3 regions of the Kitasatospora sp. NPDC001527 genome follow, and region 1 is predicted to be linked to each of the others. Evidence: riboswitches for the same ligand, from Rfam matches in the RefSeq annotation. Region 1 holds a riboswitch; each other region holds the start of a gene.

The links. A riboswitch is a leader RNA that binds a small molecule or an ion and turns the genes downstream of it on or off. The one in region 1 is predicted to bind cobalamin.
Region 2: another riboswitch for cobalamin. It lies ahead of ABT238_RS15270 (ABC transporter substrate-binding protein); the one in region 1 lies ahead of ABT238_RS31390 (FecCD family ABC transporter permease).
Region 3: another riboswitch for cobalamin. It lies ahead of nicT (Nickel transporter NicT); the one in region 1 lies ahead of ABT238_RS31390 (FecCD family ABC transporter permease).

What each region holds. Positions count from the first base shown of each region.
Region 1 is NZ_JBEPAM010000048.1:35,507-39,644, forward strand. It holds gene ABT238_RS31380 (ABC transporter substrate-binding protein) at 1-474, opposite strand, end outside; gene ABT238_RS31385 (ABC transporter ATP-binding protein) at 522-1,292, opposite strand; gene ABT238_RS31390 (FecCD family ABC transporter permease) at 1,328-2,416, opposite strand; cobalamin riboswitch at 2,523-2,650, opposite strand; gene sodN (superoxide dismutase, Ni) at 2,775-3,170, opposite strand; gene sodX (nickel-type superoxide dismutase maturation protease) at 3,448-3,828, shown strand; gene ABT238_RS31405 (CGNR zinc finger domain-containing protein) at 3,825-4,138, opposite strand, start outside.
Region 2 is NZ_JBEPAM010000012.1:73,678-77,815, forward strand. It holds gene ABT238_RS15265 (FecCD family ABC transporter permease) at 1-1,037, opposite strand, end outside; gene ABT238_RS15270 (ABC transporter substrate-binding protein) at 1,034-2,047, opposite strand; cobalamin riboswitch at 2,101-2,305, opposite strand; gene ABT238_RS15275 (ABC transporter ATP-binding protein) at 2,427-4,138, opposite strand, start outside.
Region 3 is NZ_JBEPAM010000037.1:25,754-29,891, forward strand. It holds gene ABT238_RS27525 (M24 family metallopeptidase) at 1-441, opposite strand, end outside; gene nicT (Nickel transporter NicT) at 525-1,667, opposite strand; cobalamin riboswitch at 1,700-1,892, opposite strand; gene ABT238_RS27535 (ArsR/SmtB family transcription factor) at 1,975-2,349, shown strand; gene ABT238_RS27540 (hypothetical protein) at 2,413-4,113, shown strand.

The DNA of each region.
Region 1 (4,138 bases):
GCCGCTGCGGCAGGACTCGCTGAGCACGTAGGAGCCGATGCCCAGGCCGGACAGCGTCTGCGGGGTGAAGCCGGCGCCCTCGTCGAAGCCGTAGTGCCAGCCGGCGAAGACCAGGTCGGCCCTGGCCTCCAGCGCGATCTCCTTGGTGATCCGGTCCTTGGAGAGCCAGGTCGCGCGCTGGTAGGCGTCCTTCCAGGCGACCCGGTCCACCCGGCCCTTGTCGTCCGGCATCACGTAGCCGGCCATCCGGTCCTCCAGGCCGAGCGCGAACATCAGTTCGGTGATGCCGACGTCGTTGGTCACCGTGCGGGCCGGCTTCTCCTTGAAGGTGACCTTGGTGCCGCAGTTCTCCACGGTCACCGGGTAGTGGGCGGAGGCGGTGGCGGCGCCGTCGCCGCGCGGGGCGATCTCGGCGCCGCAGCCGGTGAGCGCGAGGGCGAGCAGGGCGGCGGCGGCAACGGCCTTGGTACGCATGGGAGGTCCTCGGGGAAGGGGCGAGCGGAAGGACGGGGACGGGGGGGCTACGGCAGGCGGTCGAGGAGCAACTGGAGGGCGCCGGTGACCGGGTGCCGCACGGGCGTCGCGCGGACCCTGAACACCTCGGCCAGCAGCCCGGGTTCGAGCACCTCGGCGGGCGGCCCGGAGGCGACGATCCGGCCGTCCGCGACCACGTAGAGCAGATCGCAGTGCCCGGCGGCCAGGTTGAGGTCGTGCAGCGCGGTGAGCACCGTCGGCCCGGCCTCCCGGACGAGTGCCAGCACCTCCAGCTGGTGGGCGATGTCCAGGTGGTTGGTGGGCTCGTCGAGGACCAGCACCCGGGGCTCCTGGACGAGTGCGCGGGCGATCAGCACCCGCTGCTTCTCGCCGCCGGACAGGCTCAGGAAGCCCCGGGCGGCCAGGTGCGCGGCGCCGACCCGGCGCAGCGCCTCGGCGCAGCGGTCCGCGTCCCCGGCGGACGGCCCGGCCAGGGCACCGCGCCGGTGCGGCAGCCGGCCCATGCCGACCACCTCGGCCACCGTGAAGTCGAACTCGGCGGAGTGCTCCTGCGGCAGCGCCGCCACCCGGCGGGCGGCCTCGCGCGGGGCGAGCGCGTGCAGCTCGTCGCCGCCCAGCAGGACGGCGCCGGCGGCGGGCCGCAGCGCCCGGTAGACGCAGCGCAGCAGGGTGGACTTGCCGCTGCCGTTCGGGCCGATCAGGCCGACCACCTGGCCGGCGGCGGCGGTCAGCGTGACGTCGTGCACCAGCCGGACGCCGGCCAGGTCGACCGAGACCCCGTCGACGGCGAGGTCCAGGGCGGCGGTGGGGAGGGCGGTGGTGGGGAGGGCGGTCACCGGCCACCTCCGAAGGAGTAGCCGCGACGGCGCATCAGCAGCAGGAAGCAGGGCACCCCGAGGGCCGCGGTGACCACGCCGACCGGCAGCTCGGCGGGCGCCAGCAGGGTGCGGGAGACGATGTCCACCCAGACCAGCAGCAGCGCTCCGGCGAGCGGCGCGACCAGCAGCACCCGGCGGTGGCCGGCGCCGACCAGCATCCGCACCAGGTGCGGGACCATCAGTCCGACGAAGCCGATCGCCCCGCTGACCGCGACCACGGTGCCGGTGACGGCCGCGGTGACCACGAACAGCTCGCGGCGCAGCCGGTCCGGGTCCACGCCGAGCGAGGCGGCCGTCTCGTCGCCCATCGCCAGCGCGTCCAGCCGCCCGGCGGCGCAGGCCAGGTACGCCAGACCGGCCAGCACGGTGACGGCGGCGATCGGCACCGAGCCCCAGGTCGCCCCGCCGAGGCTGCCGAGCAGCCACATCATCGCGGAGCGGGCGGCCTCGCCGCGGGCGGCGGCGAAGACCATCAGCGCCGTCAGCGCGGAGAAGCCGTAGGACATCGCGGTGCCGGTGAGCACCAGTCGCAGCGGGGTGAGCCCGTGGGCGGTACGGGCCGTCAGGTAGACCAGCACCATGGCGAGCAGGGCGGCGGCGAAGGCGGAGGCGGACAGCGCCCAGACGCCGAGCGAGGCGAAGGCGCCCAGCATCAGCACGGCGTTGGCGCCGACCGAGGCACCGGAGGAGATGCCCAGCACGAAGGGGTCGGCGAGCGCGTTGCGGACCATCGCCTGGACGGCGACCCCGGTGGCGGCGAGTCCGGCGCCGACCACCGCGGCCAGGACGGCGCGCGGCAGCCGGATCTCCCAGACGATCGCGTAGGCGGCGGCCTCGTCGGCCTCCAGCCGGCCGCCCGTCAGTCCGGCGCGCAGCAGCCGCAGGACCTGGCTCCAGCCGAGTCCGGAGGAGCCGACCGCGACGGCGCAGACCAGGGAGACCAGCAGCGCCAGGGCGAGGGCGGCGGCCAGCGGGACCGCGGGTGTTCGGCGCGGGCCCGGTGGGGCCGCGGCGGTGGCCGGTGCGGTCGCGGTGCTGCTCACTGGTGGGCGCGCCTTGCCTCGGGCCGCGCACGGCACGGGGCGGCACGCCCGGGCGCGGGTGTGCCGGGGCGCCATCCCCTCGCAGTCCACGGCGAGTTGTCGGGAGGTCGGCGTCCTCGGGCGATCGGGCTCACGGGCGCGGGGCACCGTTTACCGTTGCGGGTCAGCGCCGGATTCTCACCGGCTTCCCCCTCGGGACGCCCTGGCAGCATAACAAGCGCCAAGGGCAGGCATCCCTTACCGCCCCGCCCCGAGCGCCCCGGAGGCGAGCGGGTGAGAGCACTGCGGCCGGGACCACACGAGCGCCCCCCGTCCGGCGTGCGGACGGGGGGCGCTCGAAAGATGGAGTGAGCGGGGATCAGCCCTGCTTGGTCTCCCAGAAGATCTTGTCGACCTCGGCGATGAGGTCGAGCAGCGCCTGGCCGGTGGCCGGGTCGGTGGACGCCTTGGCGGCCGAGGCGGCCTTCAGGGTGTCGTTGATCAGCTGGTGCAGCTGCGGGTACTTCTCGAAGTGCGGGGCCTTGAAGTAGTCGCTCCACAGCACCGAGATGTGGTGCTTGACGGCCTCGGCGCGCTGCTCCTTGATGATGATGGCGCGGGCGCGGAAGTGCGCGTCCTCGTTGGCCTGGTACTTCTCCTGGGTGGCCTTCACGGACTCGGCCTCAAGGCGGGCCTGGGCCGGGTCGTACACACCGCAGGGCAGGTCGCAGTGGGCGTGGGCGGTGGCGCGCGGTGCAAACAGACGAGAGAACATGGGAGTCCTTCCTTAGATCGTCTTCCCGCGCCCGAGATTACCCTTCGGGCCCTGCGGTTTCTCGGTCGGGCGGCGGGCCTAGGGCAAAAGGCGGAGCCGGAACCGGGTGATTCCGGACATCGGCGGGCGGTGTCCGGTGCGGCAGACTGGTGTGCGACAGCGGGACGCGGTGGGACGCGGTCCGGGAGGAGGAGTCGTGGCACGGAGCGCGGAAGCGGAGGAGGGGCCCCCGGCGGGCGGCGCGCCGTTCGGGCTGATCGACGTGGCGGGGGACTCGATGGTGCCGACCCTGCGTGACGGTGACCAGCTCCTGGTGCGGTACGGCGCGCGGATCCGGCCCGGCGCGGTGGTGGTCTTCCGCCACCCGTTCCAGCAGAACCTGCTGGTGGTCAAGCGCGCCGACGGGCGGCGCCCCAAGGGCTGGTGGCTGCTCTCCGACAACCGGCCGGTGGACAGCGACAGCCGCAGCTACGGCGCGGTGCCGGACGAGCTGGTGCTCGGCCGGGTGCTGCTGCGGCTGCGCCCGCGCCCGGTCTGGCTGGCGCCCGGCCGCCGGCTGGAGCGGCTGCTGCTCTCCGGGCCGCTCGCCAGGGTCCCCGGGCTGGCCCGCCGCCTCGGCGTCTGGGTCCGCCCGGAGGAACTGCGGGGCGCGCCCTAACCTTCCGCGCCGCCGGCCGCGGCCGCGGCCTCCAGGCGCTTGCGGGCGCGGTAGGCGGCGACGTTGGCGCGGGTCGCGCAGCGGTCCGAGCAGTACCGGCGCGACCGGTTGGTGGAGGTGTCCAGGTAGGCGTTGCGGCAGGGCGCGGCCTGGCAGATGCCGAGCCGGTCGGCGCCCAGCTCGGTCAGGTGCACGGCCAGGCCCATGCAGGCCACGGCGCTGAAGTGCGCGGTGGCGGTGGGGGAGTTGTCGGCGAGGTGCAGGTGCCAGCGGGGCCGGCCGGCCTCGTCGAGGTAGTCGTGCCCGGAGA
Region 2 (4,138 bases), on a different contig from region 1:
CAGGCGAAGAAGGGCGCTCCGAGCCCGGCCGTGATGACGCCGACGGGGATCTCCCGGTCGGGGAGGAGCGAGCGCGCCACGATGTCGCCGCCCACCAGGAGGGACGCGCCCACCAGCGCCGACACGGGCAGCAGGAGGGCGTGGCGCGGGCCGCAGACGAGCCGGACCACGTGCGGTACGACCAGGCCGAGGAACCCGATGACGCCGGTGTTGGCGACCAGGCACGCGGTCACCAGCGCCGCGGTGGCGACGAGGACCCAGCGGGTGCGCTCGACGTGGACGCCGAGGGAGCGGGCGGCGGTCTCGCCGAAGGCGAAGGCGTCCAGGTCGCGGGCCGATGAGGCCAGGACCGTGACACCGGCCAGCGCGACCGCCGTCAGGAAGACGGCGGTGGGCCACCGCACGCCGGCGACCGAGCCCAGCGTCCACTCCATGACACCGCGCGCCGCGTCGCGGTCCCCGAGGACCAGCACGACGAACGAGGTGTAGGCCCCGCACATCTGTCCCACGGCGATGCCCGCGAGCACGGTCCGGGTGGTCGGCAGCGACCGGGTGCGCGCGCCGGCCAGGGCCAGGACGACGACGGCGGCGATCAGGGCACCGGCGAAGGCCGCCGTCGCCACCGCGCCCGTGCCCAGGGCGCCGGACACGCCGACGCCGAGCACGATCACGGTGACCGCGCCGGCCGCGGCTCCGTCCGAGATCCCGAGCAGGAAGGGATCGGCCAGGTCGTTCCCGGTCAGCGTCTGCAGCACCGCACCGCAGACCGCGAGGCCGGCGCCGGTGGCGGCCGCTCCCAGGACCCGCGGCAGCCGGAGCTGCCAGACGATCTGGTCGTCGAGCAGCGTCACGTGCGGGTCGCCCAGCCCGAGACGGCGCGCCACGACATCGATCACCGTCCGGACCGGCTCGTGGTGCGAGCCCACGGCCAGACCGAGGAGCACCGTGGTCAGCAGCAGGGCCGCACCGACGGCCAGGGCCGCCGCCGCGCGGCCCGGACCAGCGGGCCGCACGGCGGGGCGGGTTGCGGTGGTCATGAACCCGGGCGCAGCTTGCCCAGCCCCTCGGACACCCGGGCGGCGCCGTCGGCGAGCCGCACGCCGGGCGTCGACTCCGAGAACGGCACCACCACGAAAGCCTTGCGCTGCACGGCGGTGAGCCTGCTCAGCACCGGGTCGTTCTCCAGGTAGTCGATCTTGGACTGGGCCGTGTCCCAGTCGGCGTCCGCGAGCACGACGGCGTCCGGGTCCGCGGCGACGACCTTCTCCCAGCTCACGTTCTGCCAGGAACCGGGCAGGTCCGCGAAGACGTTGCGGGCGCCGACGGCGTCGAGCACCAGCTGGGGCCCGCCGTGGCCGGCGCCGATGTACGGCGCCTTGGTGTCCGAGTCGAACCACAGGACCTTCAGGCCTTTGCCGGCGGCTGTCGCCGTGAACCGGGCCAGCTGCTGCTCCTGCTGCCGCTGGATCGCGGTGGCCCGCTCCGTGACACCGAAGACCTCGGCGACGTCGTTCAGTTCGCCCCACATCGCCTGCCAGGTCGTCGGCGGCACCTGGCTCCTGTCCGAGCAGCCGAACGGGGACAGGTACGACGGGATCCCCTGGCCGCGCAGTTCCTCCCGGCTTCCCGCGACCTTGTCGGTGAACGCGCTGGAGTAGGAGGCGTACAGGAAGCCGGGACGGGCCGCGAGGAGCTTCTCCTTCGTCGGGTACTCCTTGGAGAGCACCGGAACGGAGTCGTAGGCCGCCTTCCACTTCTCCGGGACGGAATCGTCGAGATAGGCGGTACCGGCCATGCGGGACTGCAGGCCGAGGGCCAGGGCGACCTCGGTGGCACCCTGGTTGAGCGTCACCAGCCGGTCGGGCGGCGCGCCGACGGTCACGGTGGTCCCGCAGTTGTCCACACGGACGGGCTCGGCACTTCCGGTCGTCGCGCTGGACGCGACGGGCGCGGGGGCGCCCGCGCAGGCGCCGAGTACGCCGGCGAACAGGACGGCCGCGACCGCCCGGCCGGCACGGACCGGACCTGCGGGGCGTGCGGAACGCATGGATCGGAACGGACGCGGAAGACCGCTGGGCACGTGTTCTCCAAAACCCTCGTGGAACATGTCGCGCCGTGGCCGGTCTCCTGGCTCCCGCATCGACACACCGAGGCCGACCTTCCCGGGCGGCTCATCCAGCCCGCCCAGTGGCCCTGACCGCTGGGGAAGCCGGTCAGCGAGGGCCGCGGCACTCCGCGGCAACAGTGGCGAGGGCCGCACCGGACTCAGACCGGTTTCCCGAACACCACGGCGATTGCAAGGTATCAGGCACGGTCGGGTCGGTGCCGCCCGGCACCTGGGACGGTCGTTTGGACAGTTCGGGCTCGGATAGCCCGGGCACGCGACTGATGCGCGAACTCCCGGGGACGTACGCCGTGCCGAAGACTCACCTTTCGCCGTTCCACGACCGCCACAGATCCGAGTACGGTCCGCCCGCGCCGACCAGCTCGTCGTGGGTGCCCAGTTCGACGATGCGGCCGGACTCCATGACGGCGATGCGATCGGCGTCGTGTGCGGTCTGCAGCCGGTGGGCGATGGCGATGACGGTGCGGCCCGACCGGACGGCGGCCACTGCCCGCTCCGCCTGCCGGGCCGTCGTCGGGTCGAGCAGTGACGTGGCCTCGTCCAGGATCAGGGTGTGCGGGTCCGCCAGATGCACCCTGGCCAGGGTGAGCTGCTGCGCCTGGGCGGCCTCCAGTTCGACTCCGCCCGAGCCCAGCGGGGTGTCCAGGCCCTCCGGCAGTTCGGCCACCCAGTCCGCTTCCACGGACCGCAGGGCCGCGAGGACGGCCTCGTCGTCGGCTTCGGGGGCGGCCATGGTCATGTTGTCGCGGAGGGTGCCCATGAACACGTGGTGCTGTTGCGTGATGAGGACGATGCGGTTGCCCAGTTCGCCCGCCGCGGCCTGGTCGGCGACGGGCACGCCGCCGACCAGGACGTGGCCGGCGTCAGGGACGTCCGCACCGGACAGCAGCTTGCCGAGGGTGGACTTGCCGGCTCCCGACCGGCCGACCACCGCCAGCCGTTCACCGGGACGGACCAGCAGGTCCACGTCCTTGAGGATCTCGTGCCCGGGGACGTAGGAATACCCCACGCCCTTGACCTCGATGAGGTCGTCCACAGGGGCCGACACGGGAGCGTCAGCTGTGTGCGACACCAGCCCGACACCCTTGATGCGGGCGAACGAGGCGCCGCTGCGCTGCAGTTGTTCGACCCAGACGAGCATCTGGTTGAGCGGGTCGACCAGCTGCCACATGTACAGGCTGCCCGCCACCACGACTCCCAGGGAGATCGTGCCGTTGAGGTAGCCGAACCCGCCCACGAGCAGGATGAGCGCCATGGGCAGCGTGTGCGCGAACTCGGTGACCGGGAACAGCACCGTCCGCAGGGAGAGGGTGCGCATGCCGGCGCGGTAGGTGGTGTCGATGGCCTCGTCGAGGGTGCTGTTCCGCAGTTCGCCCAGCCCGTAGGCCTCGACGGTACGGGCGCCGTGGGCGGTGGAGTTGAGGATCTCGGAGACATCGCCGGCGGCCGCTCCCTCGGCGAGGTAGGCGTCGCGGGAGCGCGCGAGGTACCAGCGGCTCACCCCCCACACGAGCGGCAGTCCCACGACCGAGCAGAGACCGAGCAGCGGGTCGAGGAGGAAGACCGCGGCGAAGATGAACACGACCTGGATGCCGGAGATGAACATGTCCGGAGCCGCATTGCGCAGCGTGGCCGCGACGGTCGAGACGTCCAGGGTGGTACGGGTGACCAGATCACCGGTGCTCACCTCGTCCGCGACACGCCCCGGCAGCGAGAGGGTGTGGTCGACGACCTCCTCGCGGAGCCTGGCGAGCGCGCGCTCGCCGAAGCGATGGGAGAGACCTCGCGCGTAGCGCGACAACACCAATCGGGCCGCCGAGAAGCCCAGAACCGCCGCGGCCAGTCCGTCGACCGCGGAGACGGACAGGTCACCGGACTCGGCCCTGGTCACGATGCGGCCGAGGAGCCAGGGACCGGCCGCGCCGGCGAGCGCGGCGAGGCACGTCAGCAGCAGCATCGCGCAGACGGCGCCCGCGTCGTCCCTCATCAGCTGCCAGCCGGCCCGGCGAACCG
Region 3 (4,138 bases), on a different contig from region 1:
CAGGTCGGCGATCTCGTGCTCGTCCTTGACCACCCGCAGCCGCTCCACCGCCTGGCCCACGTCGCTCAGCCGCACCCCCTCGGCCAGCCCGGCCACCGCCCGGTGCCGGGTGACCGTCAGGTCGTGCTCCTCCACCGCGAGCCCGGCCACCCGCAGCCGGGCCGCGGCGGCGGCCGCGGCCAGCGCGGTGTCCGCCCCGGCCGCCACCGGCAGCTGGGTGACCTCGGGGGCGATCAGGTGCTCGCCGGTGTCGTCCGGCGGCAGGTCGTCCGGCAGCGCGAGCAGCGCCCGGTCCCGGGTCAGCAGCAGGCTCGCCCCGCACGGCGGGCACCCGGTGAGGTACCGCACGTTCGCCGCCCGGGTGATCAGCGCCGCGTCGGCCCCGGACGCACCACAGTGCTCCCGCAACCGCTCCCGCCGGCCCGCGTACCCATCAGCCATGCGTCGAGCCTACGAACCCGCCCCCCGATCCGCCCGCCGAACGCCCCCACCCGGGCCCCGCCCCGGCGCCGAGCCGGGCCCCGCTACAGCTTGCTCGCGGGCGCGTACTCCGCGCCCCCGGCGGGCTTCGGGGCCCACTTCTTCTCGACGCCGGCCAGGCGCCAGTAGGCGATGGCGGCGGCCCAGACCACCACGAACAGGCCGACGATCGCGTAGCCGACGTTGTCCAGGGAGATGTCCGCGATCCAGCCGGTCACCGGGTCGGTGAGGTCCAGCTTCTCGTGGAGGACGCCGACCAGTTCGATGGTGCCGATGATGAAGGCGACCGCGATGGACAGGCCGGTGATGGTCAGGTTGTAGTACACCTTCCGCACCGGGTTGGAGAACGCCCACTGGTAGGCGAAGTTCATGAAGGTGCCGTCCAGCGTGTCGAACAGGCTCATCCCGGCCGCGAAGAGCAGCGGCAGGCAGACGATCGCGTACCAGGGGAGGCCGGAGGCCGCGCCCGAGCCGGCCATCACCATCAGGGTGACCTCGGTCGCGGTGTCGAAGCCCAGGCCCAGCACCATGCCGACCGGGAACATCTGCCCGGGCCGGGTGATCGAGCGGGTCGCCCGGTTCAGCACCCGGGCCAGCAGGCCGCGGGCGTTCAGGTGCTCCTCCAGCTCGGCCTCGTCGAACCGCCCGGCCCGCATCGAGCGGAACACCCTGAGGATGCCGAACAGCGCGGCCAGGTTCAGCGCGCCGATCAGGTAGAGGAAGACGCCGGAGGCCGAGGTGCCGACCATGCCCAGCCACTGGTGGGTGGTCGAGTCGTCGTCCATCAGCGTGTTGGCCAGCTGCGCGCCACCCGCCACCAGGGCGGCCATCAGCACCACCATCGAGGAGTGCCCGAGCGCGAACCAGAAGCCCACCGAGACCGGGCGCTTGCCGTCCGCCATCAGCTTGCGGGTGGTGTTGTCGATCACCGCGATGTGGTCGGCGTCGAAGGCGTGCCGCATGCCGAGGGTGTAGGCGGTGATGCCCAGGCCCACCCCGAAGACCTGGGTGCCCACCTCGTACTTCTCCGGTGCGACCAGGAAGATCAGCGTGCCGAACGCCACCACGTGCATGGCGAGGATCACGCCCATCAGTCCGGCTGTGCGCAGGGTGTCCTCGCGGCGCCAGCGGAAGGCGGGCAGGGCGGCGGGCGGCGCCGCGGCCGCGGCGGTTTCGGGCAGGGTCATCTGCGGATCACGCTCCAGCACCTCGTGGAAAGACTTCGTGAGATGCCGCGGCCGGTCTCCTGGCTGACGGGGCTCCCGTACCCGCCTTCCCAGCCGCGCGAGGCGCCCAGTGGCGTCGTGGGTACGGACACTCTCCCCCGATCACAGTGGCGAGGGCCGCTCCGGACTGGGACCCCTGAGGGTCCGTCACCGGTCTTCCCGAGCACCACGGCGGGGAACACGGTAGGGGCCAGGGACAACGCTTGCAAGGCTGCGCACCTGCGCAGGTGTCCAGGATCACAGCCCGCCGCCTGCCAGAATGGGCCGTATGCATCTCGTACCGGCCGACCGCGCGGGCCACCGCACCATCGACGGCCACCGGGTCTGCGAGGCCATCGCCGCGATCGGCGACACGGCCCACGTCCGCTCCTGGGCCGACCGCTTCGCCCTGCTCGCCGACCCCGGCAGGCTCGCCCTCCTGCTCGCCCTGCACCGCACCGGCCCGCTCGCCGTGACCGACCTCGCGGTCGCCACCGGCATGCGCGACCCCGCCGTCTCCCAGGCCCTGCGGCTGCTGCGGACGGCCGGTGTGGTCGCCGGGGAGAAGGAGGGGCGTGTCGTGCGCTACCGGCTCGTGGACGCCACCCTGCGCCCCCTGCTCGACCAGTGCGCCGGTGACGCCCCCGCCGCGGCGGCGGGCTGACCCCCCGTCCGGCGTCCGTCCGGACGCCGCGCCCGGCCGGGCCCCGTTGCGTACGATCATGACGTGCTGAACCGCCGCCGGCTCCGGGCCCGGCCCGACGACGACCGCTGGAACACCCGGCCCGCCCGGGCCCGTGTCCTGGCGGTGGCCCGCACCCTCACCTCGGCGACCCGCGTCCTGGACGTCCTCACCCTGCTGCGCGAACTGGACGGCATCGGCTTCTCCGTCACCGTCAACCCCGGCTCCGCGTTCGCCGCCGGCCTCGACGACTACCTCCGCGCCCAGCCCGGCCTGACCGTCCTGCCCTGGCGGGACGCCGTCCGCAGGCCCTTCGACCTCGCCGTCGCCTGCGCCGTCCACGCCTCGATGCACCGGCTGCGCGCACCCCTCGTCGTCCTGCCGCACGGCGCCGGCTACAACCGCCTGGTCCCCGAGTCCACCGGCGACACGGTGACCTCCGCCGGGCTCTCCCGGCGCGAGCTCACCCACCGCGGCCGGGTCTTCCCCGCCGTCATCGGCCTCTCCCACCGGGAACAGTTCGAGCGCCTGCGGGCCGCCTGCCCCGAGGCCCTGCCCCGCGCCCGCGAGGTCGGCGACCCGTGCTTCGACCGGATGCTCGCCTCACTCGCCGCCCGCGACGGCTACCGGGCCGCCCTCGGCGCGGTCGACGGCCGCCGGCTCGTCGTGGTCAACTCCACCTGGAGCGAGCACTCGCTGCTGGGCCGCCATCCGGGCCTGCCGCTGCGACTGGTCGAACAGCTGCCCGCCGACGAGTACGCCGTCGCCGTCGTCCTGCACCCCAACGTCTGGGCCCGGCACGACCCGCGTGCCCTGCTCGCCGCCGCCGAACGCCGCGGCCTGCGGCTCGTCCCGCCGGACCAGGGCTGGCAGGCCACCCTGATCGCCGCCGACTGCGTGATCGGCGACCACGGCTCGGTCTCCTTCTACGGCGCCGCCCTGGAACGCCGCACCCTGCTGGTCGCCACCGGCGCCGCCGAACTCGACCCCCGCTCCCCCGGCTACGCCTTCGGCCAGACCGCCCCGGCCCTCGACCCCGACGGCGACCTGCTCGCCCAGCTCGAACGGGCGATGGCCGACCAGGACCCGGCCGCCCTGCGCCCGGTCACCGACCGCTCGCTGGGCCGGCGCGGCGAGTCCGCCCGGCTGCTGCGCGACCTGCTCCTCGCCCACCTGCCCGGCATCGAGCAGCCGCCCGGTGACCCGCGGCCGCTGCCCTACCCCCGGCCGGTCCCGCTCGCCGCCGAACGGCCCACCGCCTACGACGTGGTGGCCACCGGCGAGGGCGACACGATCCACCTGCGCCGCTACCCCGTGGGCCCCGGCCACCACTCCCCGCGCGGCTTCCACGCGGTCGCCGACGAGGAACCCCGCCTCGCCCTGCGGCACACCGCCGAGGTGCTGGCCCGCACCGAGGCCGACGCCGAGCACCCCGCCGAGGCCTGGCTGGCCGCCACCGCCGCCGAGCTCCCCGGCCTCGCCGTCGCGGTCGCCGCCCTCGGCCCGGCCCGCCACCTGGTGCGCCTGCCCACCGGGCTGCTCCTGGAGGCCCACGCGGAACGCCCCTGGGGCGCCCCCGACCCCCGCCTCGACCCGCTCCTGCTCGGCTCCGCCGTCGCCCACCGGCTCACCGCGCCCGCCCCGCCCACCGCCGGCCCGGCCGGCCTCCCCGACCGGCTGACCCTGCACACCGGGCCCCACCGCACCACCGTCGCCTTCACCCCCCGGCCGAGCCGACCCGGCTGACCCACGACGGCAGGCCCACGGCGGC